Regions from separate parts of the Pseudomonas sp. NPDC087358 genome, predicted to be linked through region 1. Evidence: predicted binding sites of a transcription regulator. Region 1 holds the regulator's gene; each other region holds the start of a gene.
What was found. The regulator FliA, encoded in region 1, starts transcription of late flagellar genes. The targets are predictions, from matches to a motif close to CTAAAGTTTNNNNNNNNNNNGCCGNTAA.
Positions count from the first base shown of each region.

Region 2: the regulator FliA is predicted to act here: its motif matches at 2,415-2,442, upstream of ACI2KS_RS28540 (methyl-accepting chemotaxis protein).
Region 3: the regulator FliA is predicted to act here: its motif matches at 2,007-2,034, upstream of ACI2KS_RS07725 (methyl-accepting chemotaxis protein).
Region 4: the regulator FliA is predicted to act here: its motif matches at 1,515-1,542, upstream of ACI2KS_RS25320 (methyl-accepting chemotaxis protein).

Region 1 is NZ_JBJDOA010000003.1:88,894-94,270, reverse strand. It holds gene ACI2KS_RS07280 (chemotaxis protein CheA) at 1-2,181, opposite strand, end outside; gene ACI2KS_RS07275 (protein phosphatase CheZ) at 2,312-3,100, opposite strand; gene ACI2KS_RS07270 (chemotaxis response regulator CheY) at 3,120-3,494, opposite strand; gene fliA (RNA polymerase sigma factor FliA) at 3,752-4,492, opposite strand; gene fleN (flagellar synthesis regulator FleN) at 4,489-5,322, opposite strand.
Region 2 is NZ_JBJDOA010000020.1:42,057-47,433, reverse strand. It holds gene ACI2KS_RS28550 (type I secretion system permease/ATPase) at 1-689, shown strand, start outside; gene ACI2KS_RS28545 (HlyD family type I secretion periplasmic adaptor subunit) at 679-2,052, shown strand; gene ACI2KS_RS28540 (methyl-accepting chemotaxis protein) at 2,540-4,219, shown strand; gene ACI2KS_RS28535 (DUF2845 domain-containing protein) at 4,415-4,702, opposite strand; gene ACI2KS_RS28530 (DUF748 domain-containing protein) at 4,733-5,377, opposite strand, start outside.
Region 3 is NZ_JBJDOA010000003.1:191,566-196,942, reverse strand. It holds gene acnA (aconitate hydratase AcnA) at 1-661, shown strand, start outside; gene ACI2KS_RS07730 (lysostaphin resistance A-like protein) at 1,170-1,961, shown strand; gene ACI2KS_RS07725 (methyl-accepting chemotaxis protein) at 2,066-3,631, shown strand; gene ACI2KS_RS07720 (hypothetical protein) at 3,913-4,584, shown strand; gene ACI2KS_RS07715 (hypothetical protein) at 5,012-5,377, shown strand, end outside.
Region 4 is NZ_JBJDOA010000014.1:70,801-76,177, reverse strand. It holds gene ACI2KS_RS25320 (methyl-accepting chemotaxis protein) at 1-1,458, opposite strand, end outside; gene ACI2KS_RS25315 (GFA family protein) at 1,653-2,141, shown strand; gene ACI2KS_RS25310 (FAD-dependent oxidoreductase) at 2,343-3,890, shown strand; gene ACI2KS_RS25305 (hypothetical protein) at 3,934-4,098, shown strand; gene ACI2KS_RS25300 (LysR family transcriptional regulator) at 4,083-5,018, opposite strand; gene ACI2KS_RS25295 (cyanate transporter) at 5,100-5,377, opposite strand, start outside.

The DNA of each region.
Region 1 (5,377 bases):
GCCGGACATGCCTGGCGTGCCTTGCAACATCTTGCCCAGCGGTTTGATGACCACCTCTTCCTGGCCCACCAGTTGATCGACGACGAAGCCGATGCGCTGGGTGCCAACCGACAGGATCACCACATGGCCTTCACGCTGCTCCTCGTGAACGGCCGAACTGACCAGCCAGCGCTTGAGGTAGAACAGCGGCAGCGCCTTGTCGCGCACGATCACCACTTCCTGACCATCGACGACGTTGGTGGTCGACAGGTCCAGGTGGAAGATCTCGTTGACGTTGACCAGCGGGAAGGCGAACGCCTGGTTGCCCAGCATCACCATCAGGGTCGGCATGATCGCCAGGGTCAACGGGACCTTGATGACGATCTTCGAGCCCTGGCCCTTGGTCGAGTAGATGTTGATCGAGCCGTTGAGCTGGGCGATCTTGGTTTTCACCACGTCCATGCCCACGCCACGGCCCGACACATCGGAAATCTCGGTCTTGGTCGAGAACCCCGGGGCGAAGATCAGGTTGTAGCAATCGCTGTCGCTCAGACGGTCGGCGGCGTCCTTGTCCATGACCCCCCGCTTGACCGCGATGGCACGCAGGACCGCTGGGTCCATGCCTTTGCCGTCATCGGAAATCGACAGCAGGATGTGATCGCCTTCCTGCTCGGCCGACAACACCACGCGCCCGCCACGGGCCTTGCCCGAGGCTTCGCGCTCTTCCGGCGATTCGATGCCGTGGTCCACCGCGTTGCGCACCAAGTGCACCAACGGGTCGGCCAGGGCCTCGACCAGGTTCTTGTCCAGGTCGGTTTCTTCACCGACCAGTTCAAGGTTGATTTCTTTCTTGAGTTGACGCGCCAGATCGCGGACCAGTCGCGGGAAGCGACCGAAGACCTTCTTGATCGGCTGCATGCGGGTTTTCATCACCGCGGTCTGCAGGTCGGCGGTCACCACATCCAGGTTGGACACGGCCTTGGACATGGCCTCGTCAGCGCTGTTGGCACCCAGGCGCACCAGACGGTTACGCACCAGCACCAGTTCGCCGACCATGTTCATGATTTCGTCCAGCCGCGCGGTGTCGACCCGTACGGTGGTTTCGGCCTCGGTCGGTGCCTTTTCGCCCGCCGCAGCAGGGGCGCGGGCAACGGCCGGAGCCGGAGCGGCCTTGGCCGGTGCCGCAGCAGGTGCGGACGCAGCAGGGGCCTTGGCAGGCTCGACTTTCGCTGCCTGAGGCGTGACCGCCTCGGCCTTCTTGGCCGGCGCCGCGGCAGTCGCAGCACTGGCGGCTACCGCCGGCTCGAACTTGCCTTTGCCGTGCAACTGGTCAAGCAGATCTTCAAATTCGTTGTCGGTGATTTCATCCGAAGCTGCGGCTTTTGGCGCAGCGGCAGGTGCGGGTGCAGCGGCGACCGGGGCGGCACTGCCTTCAGGCGAGAATGAACCCTTGCCGTGCAGCTGATCGAGCAGCGCTTCGAATTCGTCATCGGTGATCTCGTCGCTGGCCGCAGGCGCAGCGGCTGTCGCCGGCACCACAGGCGCCACGGCATCGACCGCGAACTGACCTTTGCCATGCAATTGATCGAGCAACGATTCAAATTCGGCATCGGTGATGTCATCGCTGGCCGGCGCTGCAGCTGGCGCTGGCGTGGACACGGCGGCGGGCGCAGCAGCACCGGCTGCCTGGGCCTTGACCGCGTTGAGCGAATCGAGCAGTTGTTCGAATTCCAGGTCGGTGATGTCTTCGGACGGCGCCTCGGCGACGGCCTCGACGAGCGCTGCTGGTTCAGCCGCCACTTCATCAGCCGACGCAGGCTCGGCCAACCGCGACAGCGCTGCGAGCAACTCGGCCGTGGCCGGGGTGACGTCCGTGCGTTCACGGACCTGACCGAACATGCTGTTGACGGTGTCCAGCGCTTCGAGCACAACGTCCATGAGTTCGGCATCGACCCGGCGCTCACCTTTGCGCAGGATGTCGAACACGTTCTCGGCGATGTGGCAGCATTCAACCAGCTCGTTGAGCTGGAGGAAGCCGGCGCCCCCTTTTACAGTGTGAAAACCGCGAAAAATTGCATTGAGCAGGTCCGCATCATCCGGTCGGCTTTCCAGCTCGACCAGTTGCTCGGACAACTGCTCCAGAATCTCGCCGGCCTCTACCAGAAAATCCTGAAGGATTTCTTCATCGGCGCCGAAGCTCATTGGGGGTGCTCCTAAAATTAACCGTCAAACCGATCCAGGGGCTGTGCAAGGGTCTGCGCGCATTGCCTTCGTCGAAGCATTCGCACGCCAGACCCACAGCCACTTTCACATAGAACTCAGTATCTAGAATCTAGAAGCCAAGGCTCGATAGCAGATCGTCTACATCATCCTGACCGGATACGACGTCTTCACGTTTATCGGCATGAATCTGCGGACCTTCACCCTTGGAATGAAGTTTTTCTTCTTCTTTCTGCTTACGGAACAGTTCCTGGTCGTGCTCGATCCCGGCGAAGCGATCCACCTGGCTTGCCATCAGCACCAGCTTGAGCAGGTTGCTTTCGACTTCGGTCACCAGTGTGGTCACGCGCTTGATCACCTGACCGGTAAGGTCCTGGTAATCCTGAGCCAACAGAATGTCGTTCAGGTGGCTGGCGACCTCATGGGTCTCTTTTTCGCTGCGCGTCAGAAAACCATCGACGCGACGAGCCAGGTCCCGGAACTCTTCGGCACCGATCTCGCGACGCATGAAGCGACCCCAATCGACGCTTAGCGCCTTGGCGTCGGCGCTCAGGCCGTTCATCAGCGGCGTGCTCTGTTCCACCAGATCCATCGTGCGGTTGGCCGCACCCTCCGTCAGCCTGACAACATACGACAGGCGCTCGGTGGCATCGGTGATCTGGGACACTTCTTCGGCTTGCGGCATGTGCGGGTCAATCTGAAAATTGACGATCGCACTGTGCAGTTCACGCGTCAGCTTGCCAACTTCCTGATACAGGCCGCGATCGCGGGTCTGATTGAGCTCATGGATAAGTTGCACGGCCTCGCCGAACTTGCCTTTTTCGAGGCTGTCGACCAGTTCTTGCGCGTGTTTCTTCAGGGTCGACTCAAAGTCACCCATCGTCGAATCTTTGGAATCCATAGCGCCCTCGCAGCGGACATCAGCTATTGACGCGCTCGAATATCTTCTCGATCTTCTCTTTGAGCACCTGGGCGGTGAAAGGCTTCACCACGTAGCCGTTAACGCCGGCCTGAGCTGCTTCGATGATCTGCTCGCGCTTGGCTTCGGCGGTCACCATCAGCACCGGCAGGCTGCGCAGACGCTCGTCGGCACGCACCTGACGCAGCAGGTCGATGCCAGACATGCCAGGCATGTTCCAGTCAGTCACCAGAAAGTCAAAAGCGCCGCTCTGCAGCATCGGCAATGCGGTGGTACCGTCATCCGCTTCGGCCGTGTTGGTGAACCCAAGGTCACGCAACAGGTTTTTTATGATCCGCCGCATCGTTGAGAAGTCATCAACGATGAGGATTTTCATGTTCTTGTCCAATTCGACCTCCAAGCAGTCTTTAACGCGCCCAGCACCTGGACGCGCGTTCAATCAATACCGGCACAACACACCGGTTACACGAAAACGAGGGGGTCTTTCGAAGAAACCGGGCATGAGCACAGCGGAACCGGACCTGTTGAAGACCTGATTCGACCGGCTCCTGCCTTGTCACTTTTGCGTTCCCACACATCTTGCAAGCCGGTCTTGCATCCAGCACGCAGACACCACGGTCTGCGCCCGATGCATCAACGCGCCCGCCACTCTCCCAACCGTCCCCGCAGGCGTGCGGCACACTGGCTGTGCAGCTGGCTGACCCGCGACTCGCTGACACCCAGGACCTCACCGATTTCCTTGAGGTTGAGCTCTTCGTCGTAGTACAGCGCCAGCACCAGGCGTTCACGCTCGGGCAGGTTGGCAATGGCGTCCGCCAATGCGCTCTGGAAGCGCTCGTCTTCCAGATCACGTGACGGTTCGAGCGACTGGCTCGCGCCGTCCTCGTGCAGTCCCTCATGCTCGCCGTCCTGCAACAGATCGTCGAAGCTGAACAGGCGACTGCCCAAGGTATCGTTCAAAATCCCGTAATAATCATCGAGACTCAATTGAAGTTCGGCAGCAACCTCGTGATCTTTAGCGTCGCGGCCGGTTTTTGCTTCAATTGCACGAATCGCGTCGCTGACCATGCGTGTGTTGCGGTGAACCGAGCGCGGTGCCCAGTCCCCCTTGCGCACTTCATCGAGCATTGCGCCGCGGATACGAATACCCGCGTAGGTCTCGAAACTCGCACCCTTGGTGGAATCGTATTTGGTCGACACTTCAAGCAGGCCGATCATCCCGGCCTGAATCAGATCTTCGACCTGCACACTCGCCGGCAAACGCGCCAGCAAATGGTAAGCGATGCGCTTGACCAAAGGGGCATAACGCTCGATCAGCTCATACTGGGAATCTTTGGATGATTTGCTGTACATGCGATAGCCGCTTGCTGTCATGACACTGGCCCTGCGCTGGTCTGATGAACCAGGCGTTCAACGAAAAATTCAAGATGACCACGCGGGTTCGCCGGAAGTGGCCAGGTATCGACCTTCTGCGCAATGGCCTTGAACGCCAGCGCGCATTTGGAACGGGGAAACGCTTCATACACCGCACGCTGCTTCTGCACAGCCTTGCGCACGCATTCGTCATACGGCACGGCGCCTACGTATTGCAGGGCCACGTCGAGGAACCGGTCAGTGACCTTGGTCAGCTTGGCGAACAGGTTGCGCCCTTCCTGCGGGCTCTGTGCCATGTTGGCCAGCACCCGGAAGCGGTTCATGCCGTAGTCGCGGTTGAGCAGCTTGATCAAGGCATAGGCGTCGGTAATCGAGGTCGGCTCGTCGCACACCACCAGCAACACTTCCTGGGCGGCGCGGACGAAACTGACCACCGACTCGCCGATCCCGGCAGCGGTGTCGATCACCAGCACATCCAGGTTGTCGCCGATGTCGCTGAACGCCTGAATCAAGCCTGCGTGCTGCGCCGGGGTCAGGTGAACCATGCTCTGGGTGCCGGAAGCCGCCGGTACGATGCGCACGCCGCCCGGCCCCTGCAACAGGACATCGCGCAGCTCGCAGCGACCCTCGATGACGTCCGCCAGGGTGCGTTTGGGGGTCAGCCCCAGCAGTACGTCGACATTGGCCAGACCCAGATCGGCGTCCAGCAACATGACGCGACGCCCAAGCTCGGCCAGGGCCAGCGAGAGGTTCACTGACACGTTGGTCTTGCCTACGCCACCTTTGCCACCGGTGACCGCGATAACCTGTACGGGATGCATGCTGCCCATGTTAATTTTTTACCTTGTCTTGCTCAGACCCAAGCCACATTTCGGGCTGCACGTT
Region 2 (5,377 bases), on a different contig from region 1:
ATTTCACCTACCCCAACCAGCAGAATCTGGCGCTGAAAAACATCAATCTGGTGGTTCGTCCGGGGGAGAAGATCGGCATCATCGGCCGCAGTGGCTCGGGCAAAAGCTCGCTGGCCAAGCTGCTGGTCGGTCTCTATCAGCCGGACGAGGGCTCGCTGCTGGTCGACGGCGTGGACATTCGCCAGATCGATGTCAGCGAGCTGCGCCACAACGTGGGCTATGTCGCCCAGGATATCCAGCTGCTGGCCGGCACCCTGCGTGACAACCTGGTCTGCGGTGCGCGCTACGTCGATGACGAGATGGTGCTGCAGGCTGCCGAACTGGCGGGGGTGCATGAATTTGCCCGTCTGCATCCGCAAGGTTACGAGCTGCAAGTGGGGGAGCGCGGGCAGAACCTGTCTGGCGGCCAGCGGCAGAACGTGGCCCTGGCGCGTGCGTTGCTGCTCGACCCGCCGATTCTGCTGCTGGACGAACCGACCAGCGCCATGGACAACACCGGTGAGGAGCGCTTGAAGCAGCGCCTGCAAGCCGTTATCGAGAAAAAGACCGTGATTCTTGTGACCCACCGAGCCTCGCTGCTCAGTCTGGTTGATCGTCTGTTGGTTATCGACCGTGGCCAGATCCTTGCCGACGGGCCGAAAGCCGCCGTGATGGAAGCGTTGAAGAAGGGGCAGATCAGTGTTGCTTAAATCGGGTCCACATTCGGGCGGCGGTCTGTTCGGCTATTTCAAGGGTGCTCCGTCGCTTGAAGGGCAACCCATGCCCGAGGTGCAGAAGGCACTGGTCGACGATGCGCCGCGCATCGTCAGGCTGACGATCTGGGCGGTCATTCTGTTTTTCACCTTCCTGGTGCTGTGGGCCAACTTTGCCGTCATCGACGAAGTGACCAAAGGTGAGGGCAAGGCCATTCCTTCGAGCAAGATCCAGAAGATCCAGAACCTGGAGGGCGGCATCGTCGCGCAGATCTACGCCCATGACGGGCAGATCGTCGAAGCCGGTGCGCCGTTGATTCGTCTGGACGACACCCGCTTCGCATCCAACGTCGGGGAAACCGAAGCCGACCGCGTCTCCATGGAACTGCGCGTCGAACGTTTGAGCGCCGAAGTCGATGATCGTCCGCTGAACATCAGCCCCGAAGCGCGCAAGTCGGCCGCAAGCCAGGCCGCCAACGAAGAGTCGCTGTACAAGAGTCGTCGTCAGCAACTGGCCGATGAGGTGGGTGGTCTTCAGCAGCAGCTGATCCAGCGCCAGCAGGAGTTGCGCGAATTCGCCTCCAAGCAGGAGCAATACCGCAACAGCCTGAGCCTGCTGCGCCAGGAAATCGGCATGTCCGAGCCGCTGGTTGCCCAGGGGGCGGTATCGCCGGTGGATATCCTGCGTCTGAAGCGCTCCGAGGTGGAGACCCGCGGGCAGATGGATGGCACGACCCTGGCCATTCCTCGGGCCCAGGCGGCCATCGCCGAGGTCCAGCGCAAGATCGACGAGACCCGCGGCAAGTTTCGCAGCGATGCCCTGACGCAATTGAATGAAGCGCGCACCAATCTTTCCAAGGCCCAGTCCACCGCCAAAGGTCTGGAAGATCGGGTCAACCGCACCATGGTCACTTCGCCGGTGCGCGGCATCGTCAAGCAGATGCTGGTCAACACCGTCGGTGGGGTGATTCAGCCAGGCAGCGACATTGCCGAAGTCGTGCCGCTGGACGACACCCTCTTGGTCGAAGCGCGTATCCGTCCGCAGGACATCGCCTTCCTGCATCCGGGTCAGGAAGCAATGATCAAGTTCACCGCCTATGACTACACCATTTATGGTGGCCTCAAGGGCAAGCTGGAGCAGATCGGCGCCGACACCATTCAGGATGAAGAGAAGAAGAACACTTTCTACGTGATCAAGCTACGCACTGACCGCAGCCACCTGGGTACCGATGAGCACCCGCTGCTGATCATTCCCGGCATGGTCGCCTCGGTGGACATCATCACTGGCAAGAAGAGCGTCCTCAGCTACTTGCTCAAGCCGGTGCTGAAGGCTCGCGCCGAAGCCTTGCACGAGCGTTGATCCTCACTTGATTCGGCAGCGCGGCAGCAATGTCGTGCTGCCAATCGGCTTCTGCCCGGAGGGCGTGGGACTTCGCCGGGGTAGCGCTCCACCTTGCCAGCGATCTGACGCAAAGCGGCAGCAAACACTGCCAGCGCGGTGTGTCTAATCTGTCGGGACCGTCTGATTTTACTGCCGGTGCCCGTCAGCTCGCGGGGCAAGCCCGCTCCTACGGGACGTAGCCCAGAATCAAAAGCACGGCATTACCCCGCCAAATCCATCCCTCAAACCAATACCCGGCATGCTCCCGTCATGGCTTTCAATCCTTCTCAAGGATAGTAGCCTTGTGACATATTTCGGTCGTAATTTATTGCGGCCGTGCGCTAAAGATCCGGGCCAAACCAGCGATACGGTTTACTGAACCTGTCGTTCACGCGACCAATAACCACAAGACACTGATCATTTTTTATCCTCGAAAATGATACTTCCTGCCTACAAGGAAATCGTCGTGACGTTGAACCTGCGCCGCAAGGTCATCCTCCTTGCCATTATTCCGAGCCTGTTACTGGCTGCGGTCATCAGCTGTATCACGTGGGCCGTGCTGCAGAAGCTGGCCACTCAGGAAGTCGAACAGACCCGAACGCTGCTGCTTGAAGAGCGCAAGCTGTCGTTGAAGAACTACCAGCAGATCGGCGAAGCGGCGATCAAGCCTCTTTACGAGGCCTCTGCGCCGGGCGACATGCAGGCCCGGGATCAGGCCTTGAAGATCCTCAAAAGCCTACAATACGACAAAGCCAGCTACTTCTTCGGTTACAACTCGGCCTACGTGCGGGTGTTCTGGGCCGACAAGGACCTGGACATCGGCAAGAACTTCTCCGACGCCAAGGACGCCAACGGCGTCTACGTGATCCGCGGTCTGGTGGACAAGGCCAAAGACGGCAGCCATTTCTTCCGCTATGACTGGACTACGCCCGGCAGCGACAAACCCATCCCGAAACTGGGCTACACCTCGTATCTGCAGAAATGGGACCTGGCGTTTGGCACTCAGGTAAACCTGGACGACATCGATAATCAGGTGGCGGCGATCGCCAGCACCACGCAGGATCGCATCGGATCCTCCGCCGCATTGATCGTGGCGATTGTCGCGGTGTTCCTGCTGGTCGTGGCACTGATCGCGGTGTTCCTGGGCAACGGGCTGGTCAAGCCGGTGCTGGTCATCAAGCAGAATCTGGACGACATCGCTGCCGGAGATGGCGACCTGACCCGTCGCCTGCCGGAAAACAGCAACGACGAGCTGGGTGCGCTGGCCAAATCCTTCAATCAGTTCGTGGAGAAGATTCACGGCCTGATGCGCCAGATCGCCGAGATGACGGGGCAGCTCAACGGCCTGGTCAGCGACATGTCTTCGCAGGCCCAGCGGTCCGAACAGGCCATGGGTCGTCAGCGCCAGGAAACCGATCAGGTCGCCACCGCCATCCACGAGATGTCGTCGGCGGCGCATCAGGTTTCGATCAGCGCTCAGGGCGCGTCCCAGGCCGCGCGCAAAACCAGCGACGTCGGCATGGACGCGAAAACCGTGGTCAATAAAAGCATCGACAGCATCCATGCGCTGATCGTCGACATCGGCCAGAGCAGCTCATCGCTCGACCATCTGCGTCAGGACGTGCAGTCCATCGCCACGGTGGTTGATGTCATTCGTTCGGTGGCCGAACAGACCAATCTGCTGGCGCTCAACGCGGCAATCGAAGCGGCCCGGGCAGGAGATGCCGGTCGCGGTTTTGCGGTGGTGGCCGATGAAGTCCGCGCGCTCGCCAGCCGTACCCAGCAGAGCACCCAGGAAATTCACGACATGATCAACTCGTTGCAGCGTGGCGCGCAGGACGCCACCGTTGCCATGAGTCGTTCCAGCGATACCGGCAAGACCACCGGTGAGCTGGCCAACGAGGCGGGCACGTCGCTGGATGCGATCGGGCAACTGATCGAGACGATCAATGATATGAACGCGCAGATCGCCAGCGCATCGGAGGAGCAGACGGCAGTGGCGGAAGAGATCAGCCGCAGCATGACGCAGATTGCCCAGGCGGTGGACAGCGTCGCCGACGACGCGCAGAACGGTGCCCGGACGGCGCGCAGCCTGACCGATCTGGGGGATCGCCTGGGCGGGCTGGTGAAGCAGTTCAGGATTTGATGCAGTGCAATTGACCCATACTTGCCCCGTAGGAGCGCGGCTTGTCCCGCGACCTGCCAGGCACTGGCAGCAAAACCGGCGAAACGCGGTGTGTCTGATTCTGCGCAGTTGTCCGGTTTCGCTGCTGCTGCTGCGCAGCAGATCGCGGGACGAGCCACGCTCCTACGTGTCGTGGCGTTTCGCAAAAACTGTCCGCTACCTTCCCCGCTTGCTATCAATGCGGATCAATCGCCCACCTTCGAATCGCAGGTATTGGTACATCCCGTTGTTCGGGCCGTAGATCCATTCCTGGACCTGCACCTGATCGACCTGTCGGTAATGATTGACCGTCTCCTTGTAGCCGATGATGTCCTGGCTGATCGGCTGGCCGCATTTCTGCTGCACTTCGAACATCCGGTCGCCAGCGCTGATCAGCTGACTGCCACACCGCAGCGTGTCGGCATGGGCCAGCCCGCTCAACGCTGCAAAACCGAGAATCGTCACGGTCCTCGTTAACACACTCTTCAAAAGTCGTTACTCGCTGTCCAGATGCAGGGGGCTGATGACGCGGCCGTCTTTCTCCGGCTGGCCCAGGCTTGCGTCGACGAAATAGACCCGCTCATCGGCCAGTTGTCCCTTGTCGACCAGATAATCCTTGATGCTGCCGGCGCGTGCCTGGCCGAGCTGACGCAACAGCAGGGCGCTGGAACTCCAGGATTTGAGCACCGCATCGCGCATCTTGTTCTGCCGGTCTTCCTTGCCCAGATCGACCCACTCGGCCGGTGGCTGCTGCTTCAGGCGCGTGCGATAGATGCCTTCTAGCATCGGCGGCTTTTCGTCATCCGGCACTTTAAGGTCACTGGCCTGAGCGGGCACCTTGTCGCCGCGACGCTGCAGGATCTTGTAGTAGCTGCTCTGATATTCACGCTCAAGCCGCTGCTGGGCGATCAGCGGACCGTCGCTGGCTTCGGCGCTGGTGCCTTCGATCTCCAGGCGCAGTGCCGGGCGCTCTTTCAAGGCGGCCGCCAGTTTGTTCAGCGAGCCCTGGGCCTCGCCGCTCAACTCATCGGAGCCTGGCGCGAAGGACACCGTACCCAGATCTTCCGAGCCGCCACCGCTGATCAGCCCGCCGATGAACTTGAACGGTGCGGCAGCGGCTTTGACCAGCAGATTACGCAG
Region 3 (5,377 bases), 100 kb from region 1:
CCATATCTCCCCGGCCGGCAACATCAAGGCCGACAGCCCGGCAGGCCGTTACCTGCGAAGCAAAGGCGTGGAGCCCAAGGACTTCAACTCCTATGGTTCGCGTCGCGGCAACCACGAAGTGATGATGCGCGGCACCTTCGCCAACATCCGCATTCGCAACGAGATGCTGGGTAACGAGGAAGGCGGCTACACCCTGCATGTGCCGACCGATGAGAAGCTGCCGATCTACGACGCCGCCATGCGTTATCAACAGGAAGGCACGCCGCTGGTGGTCATCGCCGGGCAAGAGTACGGCACCGGCTCCAGCCGCGACTGGGCGGCCAAAGGCACCAACCTGCTGGGGGTCAAGGCAGTGATCGCCGAGAGTTTCGAGCGCATTCACCGCTCCAACCTGGTGGGCATGGGTGTGTTACCGCTGCAATTCAAGAACGGTCAGAGTCGCAAGACCCTGGAGCTCAACGGCAAGGAGATTTTTAACATCACCGGCCTGACCGGCGCGATCCTGCAACCGGGCATGAGCCTGACCCTGCAGATCACCCGCGAAGACGACAAACAGGAAAACGTCGAGGTGCTGTGCCGCATCGACACCTTGAACGAGGTGGAATACTTCAAGGCCGGCGGCATCCTGCACTACGTGCTGCGCCAGTTGATCGCGTCGTGAGGTAAATGCGACATCTATCGCCGCGTGCTTGATCGCTCCCATGCTCTGCGTGGTAGCACCTCGCCAGACGCTCCGCGTCGTCTGCTGGGTGACGCAGAGCGTCACGAGCTGCATTCCCACGCGGAGCGTGGGAACGATCCCATGCGACATCTATCGCCGCGTGATTGATCGCTCCCACGCTCTGCGTGGTAGCACCTCACCAGAAGCTCGGCGTCGTCTGCTGGGTGGCGCAGAGCGTCACGAGCTGCATGCCCACGCGGAGCGTGGGCACGATCCCTCTAGTGCGCCGCCTGCTTGTGATTCTGGCCAGAGGCGGTGGAAGCTGCCGGACCGGCGCAATGCCCACCTCCCGCCGGAAGCAGATGAATGCAGCCATTGCCAGAAACGCCCTACACCGGCGACTGAGAATTCCACCGAATCATCAGATACCTTTCATCCGTCTCCTACATGCATATCCGTTTAATCAACGTTAAAATCGCCGCCTTCTCCGACGCTCAAGGACGACATCATGCCGGCGCTTCGCTGGGCCACGCTGATCATGCTGGCTCTGGGCTATTGCATTGCGCTGGTGTACGGGCAACTGAGCATCCCGGTCACGGTGATCGTCGGGCTGTTGATCATGGCGGGGATTTGCGTCAGTCATTTCAGCCATTGGCTGGTGCGCGGCTTTGGTCATGGATTGTTCATCGCCCTGGCCGTTTCGCTGGCATGCCACTGGCTGCCCGGTTTCTTCAGCGCCAGAGCCATTGCCGCGGTACGCCTGAGCCCACAAGCGGCACCCTTCTCGATGTACCTCAATCTGGACAAACCCTTGATCGGCTTCTGGGTGGTACTGGCCTGCCCCTGGGTGTTCACCGCCGTGAACCCGCGGCGCATGCTGATCACCACGGGCCTGACCCTGCCGGTCACCACGGCCGTGTGCCTGGTCAGCGCGGTGTCGATGGGCCTGATCGGCTGGACACCGCAGTGGCCCGAGCAATCCGGCATCTGGGTGGTCAACAACCTGCTGTTGGTAACCCTCACCGAAGAGCTGGTCTTTCGCGGCTATATCCAGGGCGGCCTGAGCCGCTTGCTCAAGCGCCTGCCCTACCATCGAACGCTGGCCATCCTGATCGCCTCGCTGGCGTTTGGCCTTGCGCACGTCGGTGCCGGCTGGCAGTGGATGGTGCTGGCGGGCATGGCCGGGGTCGGCTACGGCATCGCCTACCGGTTCGGCGGGTTGCCAGCGGCGGTGATCACCCATTTCGGGCTCAATCTGGCGCATTTCAGCCTGTTCACCTACCCGATGTTCAACCGCTGAATATTGATACGCGACAAACCGTCCCATGACGCAGTTCACAAAATGCTTAATTTCCTGGCAGCGGCGCCGATAACTCGTCAAAGCCTTCCCGGATTGAACAGCTTATGCGCAATAACCAGCCCATCACCCAACGCGAACGGACCTTCCCAGCGCAGCAACGGTTGATCTCCACCACCGATGCGCGTGGCGTGATCACCTACTGCAACGACGCGTTCGTTGAAATCAGCGGCTTCTCTTATGAGGAGCTGCTCAAGGCACCGCACAACACCGTGCGTCACCCCGACGTGCCGTCGGCGGTGTTCGAGCACATGTGGAGCACCCTCAAGCAGGGCTTGCCGTGGATGGGCATCGTCAAGAACCGTTGCAAAAATGGCGATCATTACTGGGTCAACGCCTACGTCACGCCGGTCTTCGAGAACAAGCAAGTGGTCGGTTTCGAATCGGTGCGCATCAAGCCCACCGCCGAACAGATTCGCCGCGCCGAAGCCCTTTACCAGCGCCTCAACAGCGGCAAGGCCGCCGTGCCGAGCCGTGACAAGTGGCTGCCGGTGCTGCAGGACTGGCTGCCGTTCATCCTGGTCAGCCAGCTGAGTTTTCTGATCGGTGTATGGCTCAACTCTTATTGGGGCTTCGCGTTGGCCGCAGGATTGTCGGTACCGCTGGGCCTGATGGGGCTGAGCTGGCAGCAGCGCGGCATCAAGCGCCTGCTGCGTCTGGCCGAGCAGACCACCTCCGATCCGCTGATTGCGCAGATGTACACCGACAGCCGCGGTCCGCAAGCGCGTCTGGAAATGTCCATCCTCAGCCAGGAAGCGCGACTCAAGACCTGCCTCACCCGCTTGCAGGACACCGCCGAACACCTGAACGCCCAGGCGCGGCAGTCCGACTGTCTGGCCCAGGCCAGCTCCAAGGGGCTTGAGCGTCAACGCGTGGAAACCGAACAGGTCGCCACGGCGATCAACCAGATGGCCTCCACCACTCAGGAAGTGGCCAACCACGTACAACGCACCGCCGACGCCACGCAGCAGGCCAATGAACTGACCCGCCGCGGCCGCGACATTGCCGGCGAAGCCCGGCAGGCGATCCAGCGCCTGTCGGCATCGGTGGGGGAAACCGGCCTGACCGTGACCCAACTGGCCAAGGACAGTGACGAAATCGGCGGCGTGGTCGACGTGATCAAAGGCATTGCCGACCAGACCAACCTGCTGGCGCTCAACGCCGCCATCGAGGCCGCGCGTGCCGGCGAGATGGGCCGCGGTTTTGCGGTCGTGGCCGACGAAGTGCGTCAGCTGGCGCAGCGCACTACCGAATCCACCGGGCAGATCCACGCGCTGATCGCCAAGCTGCAAACCACCGCCAACAACGCCGTGCAGACCATGAACACCGGTCGCCGTCAGGCCGAGGAAGGGGTCGAGCAGGTGCTGGAGGCCGACAAGGCGCTGGTGGGTATCAGCGATGCAGTGGCCAATATCACCGACATGGCCACCCAGATCGCCGCCGCCACCGAAGAGCAGAGCTCGGTCGCCGAAGAAGTCAGCCGCAACATCAGCACCATCGCCCAGCTGGCCGACCAGACCTCCGATGAAGCCCGCCGCTCCGCCACCCTGAGCGCCGAACTGACCCACACCGCCAACACGCAGTATTCGCTGGTCGAGCGCTTCAACCGCTAAAACCCGGCGCGCAATACCCCAAGCCCCGACAGCGCACCTGTCGGGGCTTTTTTATGGGCGGTAAGAAAGTAGGACGTTTCTGAAGTTGTCGGTGCTGGTTATTTTAAGCGGCTTTAAGGGCGGGCACAGGGTTGACAGCGGGATTGAATCGCTATTAGTTGAATTTCAGATCAGCGATAAATAATTAATACCCGAGGGGTATTGATTGCTGATCTAGACAATTAATTTAGCGAGCATTTCCCCCCCGCACACCTGCGGCGACCGTATTTATGGAGAATATTATGACTGACACAAGCACTAGAAGCGGAATTCCGTTAACCCCGCCGATTGTTTCCATTGCCTATGCCGAAGATGGGCTATTGAAAACAACTGATCTGGAAACGCCAGTTCCCGTTCAAGTAATGGTCTGGCCGGCAGCTGAGCCAGGCTATTACTTTCAACTGACGCTTGATGATGAATGGGTAGGTGACAAGCGGACCATCACCGCGGCAGATAATGCCTATGACATGATTACCGTTCATCTCAGTGAACATCTACTCATTGAAAACGGTACGTATCAACTGGGGTATGTTGCGGTCAGTCCTATTACCGGCGCTTCTATGCCCTCTCCAAGGGTCTCCTTGAAAGTCGACCGCACCCCACCCGGCGCAGCCCTGCTTGCCCCGCTGATTTTCCCCAACGCAAGCTTCGGCGACCGCCTCACCGGCCTATTGCCTGGTTATGCCGGCATGGAGCAGGGCGATGTGATCCAGACACTGTGCAACGGCGTCCAGGGCCCGACCCACACCGTGCAGGCCGATGAGCTGAGCCTGCGCCCCATCGAGATCGATTTTGAACGTGAACTCATGCAAAGCCTTGCAGCCCAAACCGCGTGCATCGAGTACCTGATCACCGACCGCGCCGGCAATCAGTCGGTGATGTCATTGCCTGTCATGCTTTCGATGAAATTGTAACTGCAGAATATTGCCATTCGTTTGCTTATTTGACCCTCAGCGCTCCACGCATTTGCGTGGAGCATTTGTCAAAAAACGTGCATGGGCCCAATTGCCTTAATTTATTTTCACGACGTTATTTCCGCAGAGCCTACAACGGCGTGGGAAACATCCTAACTTGGAGCCTAAAATACCCGCTCAGCTTCGATACATAAACAATTACAACCAGCTTGAAACCGCAGAAATACCGTGCAACTCACAAAAACAGTAACCATTCAAGCGTCGGCAGCTGTTCACCAATACCCCGTAAAAGCTCTGCACCGGGCACGATTGACAGCAGGTTTTTTCGAATCGAACATAGGCAACCAAGACGCCCAGTCCTACAAATGCGGCTGTATCGTCTGAGTTCTTTTAAACGTTGTAACAGCCATTAGATCAAGGAGCTTCCATGGAAGACGAAATGGACATCCAGCCCCCCGACAAACCCGGCATTAAAGCATCGGATCTGGATAAGAAGCCGACGAACGATCCGTTAATGGAAAACACTAACGATGCCAACGATTCAACCGGCGGCGATGGACCACCGCTCCCTTATGAAGACGCGCAAGTACCCGCTCCTGGCGCGACCGCAAAGGAAACTGCGCTGATCTACTCAGACTACCTGCAGAACGTACAAAGTTTTGCGTGGCAGCCCGACGAAGAGAGCATGGCGGCCACTCCCACGTTCGCCGCACCCTATATCACCGGCCTGCCGTCCGGGAATCTGACTCAGGAACAACTGATTGCAGGCATTTTCATCAATGTGCCGCGCTCG
Region 4 (5,377 bases), on a different contig from region 1:
GGCACTGGCGATGACCAGATTGCGCTCGGAAATCTGGTTGATCGACGAGGTGATGCGGGTCAGCGACTCGCCGGCGCCCTGAGCCAGTTCCAGGGTTTCGCCCGCCCGCGAGCGACTGACCTGCATCGACTCCAGCGCCTCGGTGGAACCACTGCGCATGGTCGAGACCATCTTGTCGATTTCCAGCGTCGACTGTTGAGTGCGATGCGCCAGTGCGCGAACTTCATCGGCCACCACGGCAAACCCGCGACCCGACTCGCCGGCACGGGCAGCTTCGATGGCCGCGTTGAGCGCCAGCAGATTGGTCTGCTCGGCGATGGAGCGGATCACGTCCAGCACCTTGCCGATGTCCTGAGACTGATTGGCCAGGCTTTGCACCAGCACCGAGGTGTGCTGCACATTGCCCGACAGCGTCTGGATCGAGGTCACTGTTTCGATGACCCGTGCCTGGCCTTCCTGAGCGGCGTCGCTGGACTCACTGGACGCCTGAGAGGTGGACACCGCGTTGCGCGCCACTTCCTCCACGGCCGAGGTCATCTGGTTGACCGCCGTTGCCGCTTGTTCGATTTCAGCGTTTTGCTGATGCAGGCCGCGGTGGCTGTCTTCAGTCACCGAGTTGAGTTCGGTGGCCGCCGAGGCCAGCTGGCTGGCGGAACTGCCAATCAGGCTCAAGGTGCTACGCAGGTTGTTTTGCATCTGCTGCAAGGCACGTAACAGACGGGTCACCTCATCCTTGCCCTCGACGCGGATATCGTGGGTCAAATCGCCCTTGGCCACGAACTCGGCGGCGCTGACCGCTTCCTCAAGGGGCACGATGATGCTGCGGGTCAGCCACAACGCGAGGATCACCGTGGCCAACGCTGCCACCAGCACGAACACCAGCACCACGTTGCGCGATTGAGCGTATTGGGCCTGTGCCGCCATGCCTTCGAGCTCGACCTGATGCGAGTAGAAATCGGCCAGATCACCCAGCTGCGTGCCGGAGTTGTCGACGGCGGTTTTCATGTCCACCAGCAGCAAGGTATTGAGCGCCTTGAGATCGCCGCTTTCGGCCAGCACGAAGGATCTGCCCAGGCCGCGCTGATAATCGCCCAGCGTGGCGCGGAATTTGTCGTATAGCAGTTTTTCTTCAGGGGTATCGATGAAGCCGTCCAGGCTGGTCAGCTTGTCGCCCAGCACCTTGGCCCGGGCATCCATCTGCCCTTTATAGACGCTGACGTTTTTGGGATCGGTGTCCAGTGCCATGCGCAAAGAAATGGTGCGAATGCGCAGCATGGCTTCTCGGATGTCGTTGACCAGGCGGATGCTCGGCATCCAGTTGCTTTCGACCGCCACCTCGCTTTGACGGATGGTCGACATCTGCGTCAGGGCAAACCAGCCCAGAAGTGCGACAAGCAGGGAGATCAGCGTAAATCCAAGGCCCGCGCGGCGGGCGATGGTCAAATTGCGTGAGTTCATGACCGTGGGCTCATTGTTGTAGGGCAGGCGTCGTAAAAGTCATCGTACGACCTACGCTATCGACGCTGGGCATGGCTTCTTGAGTGCACGCTCGATGAAAGATCCGAACGCCTGTTCGAGAAAACTTCGAACTACCGATGGCAGCGCGGTCTAGACCTATGAGCCGATGATCAGATCAGACGGAGGAAATCAGCATGCATCTTGAAGGTTCCTGCCATTGTGGCGCGGTGGAATTCAGCCTGACTTGCGTCCACCCCTACCCTTACCAGCGGTGCTACTGCTCGATATGCCGCAAGACCCAAGGTGGAGGCGGCTATTCGATCAACCTCGGTGGCGATGCCAAAAGCCTTAAGGTCAAGGGCAAAGACAGCATCGCCATCTATCACGCCAAGATGCGCGACGAGGAAAAGCACACCACCCATACCAGCAGCGCCGAGCGGCACTTCTGCAAGCACTGCGGCAGCGGCTTGTGGTTGTTCAGTCCGCAGTGGCCAGAGCTGATCCACCCTTTCGCCTCCGCCATCGACACCCCCTTGCCGACACCGCCCGAGCACACCCACCTGCTGCTCGATTCCAAGGCCTCGTGGGTCGAGGTGCAGGCCGGTCCCAAAGATCAGCAGTTCGAACAGTACCCCGAGGAGTCGATTGCCGATTGGCACGAGCGCCTGGGTCTGGTGCGCTGATCTCCTTGTCATGCCCTGATCCCGCAGCAGGGCGCTTGCTCGCGGGCATGGCAACAACTGCCATGTTCGCGCAGATACTCATACTTCATGAGCAAGCTGACGTCCTCCGCTGCGCAAGCGGGGCGACGGGACATTTGGCAGATTCTCTGAACCTCTTCCCTCGCCATCGACTCCCAAAAGAAAGCTTGGGAGGAAAATCCAATGGCAATGCATCGAGTCGCCAGCCTGTCCGATCTTCGTCCGGATCGAGGCATTCAGGTGGAAGTTGGCGAGAAAAAGGTCGTGCTTGTGCGCCATGGCGAGCAAGTGCGGGCGTATCAGGCAGAGTGTCCGCATGCAGGGGGACCGCTGGCTGATGGCGCGGTGTGCAACGGCCATCTGATCTGCCCCTGGCATAAAGCCGAATTTGCCATCGACGACGGACGCCTGTGCGAGCCACCCGCGCTCGATGCCTTGATTCGCTACCCGACCCAGGTCATTGAGGATCAGATTCACGTTGACGATCAGCCCATTCAGACCGAGCCCAGGACTCTGGCTGCCGATGATCGCTGTTTCATTATCATCGGCGCAGGTGCCGCCGGCACGGCCGCCGCCTGCGCGCTTCGCGAGAAAGGTTTCAATGGTCGTCTGCTGCTGGTCGACCGGGAAACTGCGCCAGGCTATGACCGCACGGCCCTGAGCAAATTTGTCGTCGCGGCAGAAATGCGTCCGGATCAGGTCCCACCCCTGCGCGAGGAATCGTTTTACGCGGATAATCACATCGAGCGCATTCAGGGCGAAGTGATGAAGCTCGACGTCATCAACAAGCGCCTGATCCTGGCCGATGGCCGACGCTTTGAATACGACGCCGCATTGATCACCACCGGTGGTGAGCCAAGGGTCTTGCCGCTCATGGGCGCGGAGCTGCCGCAGGTGCTGTCGCTGCGCTCGCGTGAAGACTCGAGAAAAATTCTGGCTGCGGCACGGCCTGGCGGCAATGCACTGATCGTTGGCGACAGCTTCATCGGCCTGGAGGTAGCCTCGGCGTTGCGCAAGCACAAGCTGAACGTGACGGTCGTGGCGCGCCATGAAGTGCCCTTCGCCGCGCAACTGGGCGAGCGCATCGGCAAAGCGATTCGCGCGCTGCATGAACAGAACGGTGTGCTGTTTCGCACCCATGTGGAGGTCAGCCGTTTCGAGGGCGGTGGCCACAATGGCAAGAAGCGTCTTGAAGCGGTGGTGCTCAATAACGGCGAGAAGCTGCCGGTCGATCTAGCCCTGATCGGCATCGGAATCTCGCCCGCCACACACTTTGTCGATGGCATCGAACTGGAGAAGGACGGTTCCCTGGCCGTGGACGCCGGCATGCGCGTCGGCCGGGAGCTATGGGCGGCGGGCGACATCGCGACCTTTCCGGTCAACGGCCAGCCCCAGCGCATAGAACACTGGCGCCTGGCCCAGCAGCAGGCGCGTATCGCCGCCAGCAACATGCTCGGCGGCGAGAGCCATTACAGCGACGTGCCGTTTTTCTGGACCTATCACTTCGGCAAGCGCCTGGACTACCTGGGTCATGCCACCGAGTGGGACGAGATTGTCTACCTGGGAGAGCCGGAAACGTTCGAGTTTCTCGCCCTGATGTGCAAACAGGGTGTGGTGGCTGCGGTCGTGGGCTGTGAGCGTGAGCGCGAAGTGGCGTTGCTCGCCGAGCGCATGAAGCAACCGCTGTTCAAGGATGAGGCACTGATGTTGATCAAACAGATCGGCGACTGAGCGCAGCCCCTTGCGCCCGGCGCTTCAATTCGGAGAATGAGCAATGCCAGAACAATCCAGCCGTGAAGACCTGAACCATAAACCGGAAAACGCCGCCAAGGTCGGTGAGCAGCACAAGCAGGCCAACCAGCAAGGCGAACAACCCCGCCACCCCACCCCGCCAGACGGCAACGATGAGGACAAGGACAAGAATCACAACAAACCCTGATCCGCGCAGACTCTGACGATCTGTTCACGAAGCCAGCCATTGGCTTCGTCCTGATCGGCGCGTTCGCTCCAGACCATATCCAGTGAAAACCCGGGCAGATCCACCGGTAACTCGCGTACCGCAAGCCAGGGCTCGTTACCCAGCAGCGCCTGTACCCGTCGCGGCAGCGTGAGAAAACAATCGGTGCCGTGCACCAGTTGCAACGCCGAACCGTAGGTATTGGCCCGCGCTGCGATATGCCGCTGGCGTCCGTGTCCGCTCAACCAGGCGTCGACCATGTTGACGTCGCAAACCCAGGGTGTGGGGTAGACATGGTTGCGCGCCGTGAACAGGTCAACGTTGATCATCGGTGTGTCGGGGGCATATTGCTGATCGGCCACGCAGACCAGATCGTCCTCCAGCAGGGTTTGGGCATTGAGGCCCCTGGCCAGGCGATGGAAGTCCGGACCGAAGCACAACGCCAGATCGAAACGCCCGTCGTTGAGGGCCTCGACCGGCAGGTCCTTTTGCGGTTTGCAGACGTTGATCACCACTCGGTAGTCGCTGGCGATAAAGCGCCGCAGCAGATGCGGCAGGATCAGCAGCTCGAAATACTCAGGCGCGCAAACGGTGAAGGTCCATGGCTGGCTGCCGGGATCGAAGGTGCGCAATCCTGAATGACACAGATCGAGCGCCTGGAGAATCTGCTGGACGTGTTGCAGCATCGCCGTCGCCTTGCGCGTAGGCCGCATGCCGCTGCGGGTACTGATGAACAGTTCATCCTCGAAGCCGATGCGCAGTTTCTTCAGGCAGTAACTGACTGTCGATGGGCTGACATGCAGCGCGTCCGAGACTTGCGTGAGGTTGTTGCGCTCATAAACAGCCACGAACACCATCAGGTCCTGAACATCGATTTTTCTCAGGGAGTTGTTGCTCAGCATCGTTCCGTCCTTTGAGCATCCGACCTGCTGGCCGGATGGGCGACGGCGCACCATAGCATCAAATCCGCGGCGGCTCCTGCTTCATCCCAGACGCCGAGGGTACTGACGAGGATCGAAGCGCAACACCATCAGCAGCATGACGATGATCACGGCTGCCAGAGCACACCAGGCGCCCTCGAAGCTGCCGCTGACGTCGCGAATCAGGCCGGCGAGCAAGGGCGACACGCCAGCGATCAAGTAACCGACACCCTGCACGAACGCCGTCAGGCCACCCGCCCGTCGCGGATCGTGGACGTGGTCCATCGACACGATCAGGCTCATGGGGAACAGCCCGCCGATCCCCAGCCCCAGCAGGCATG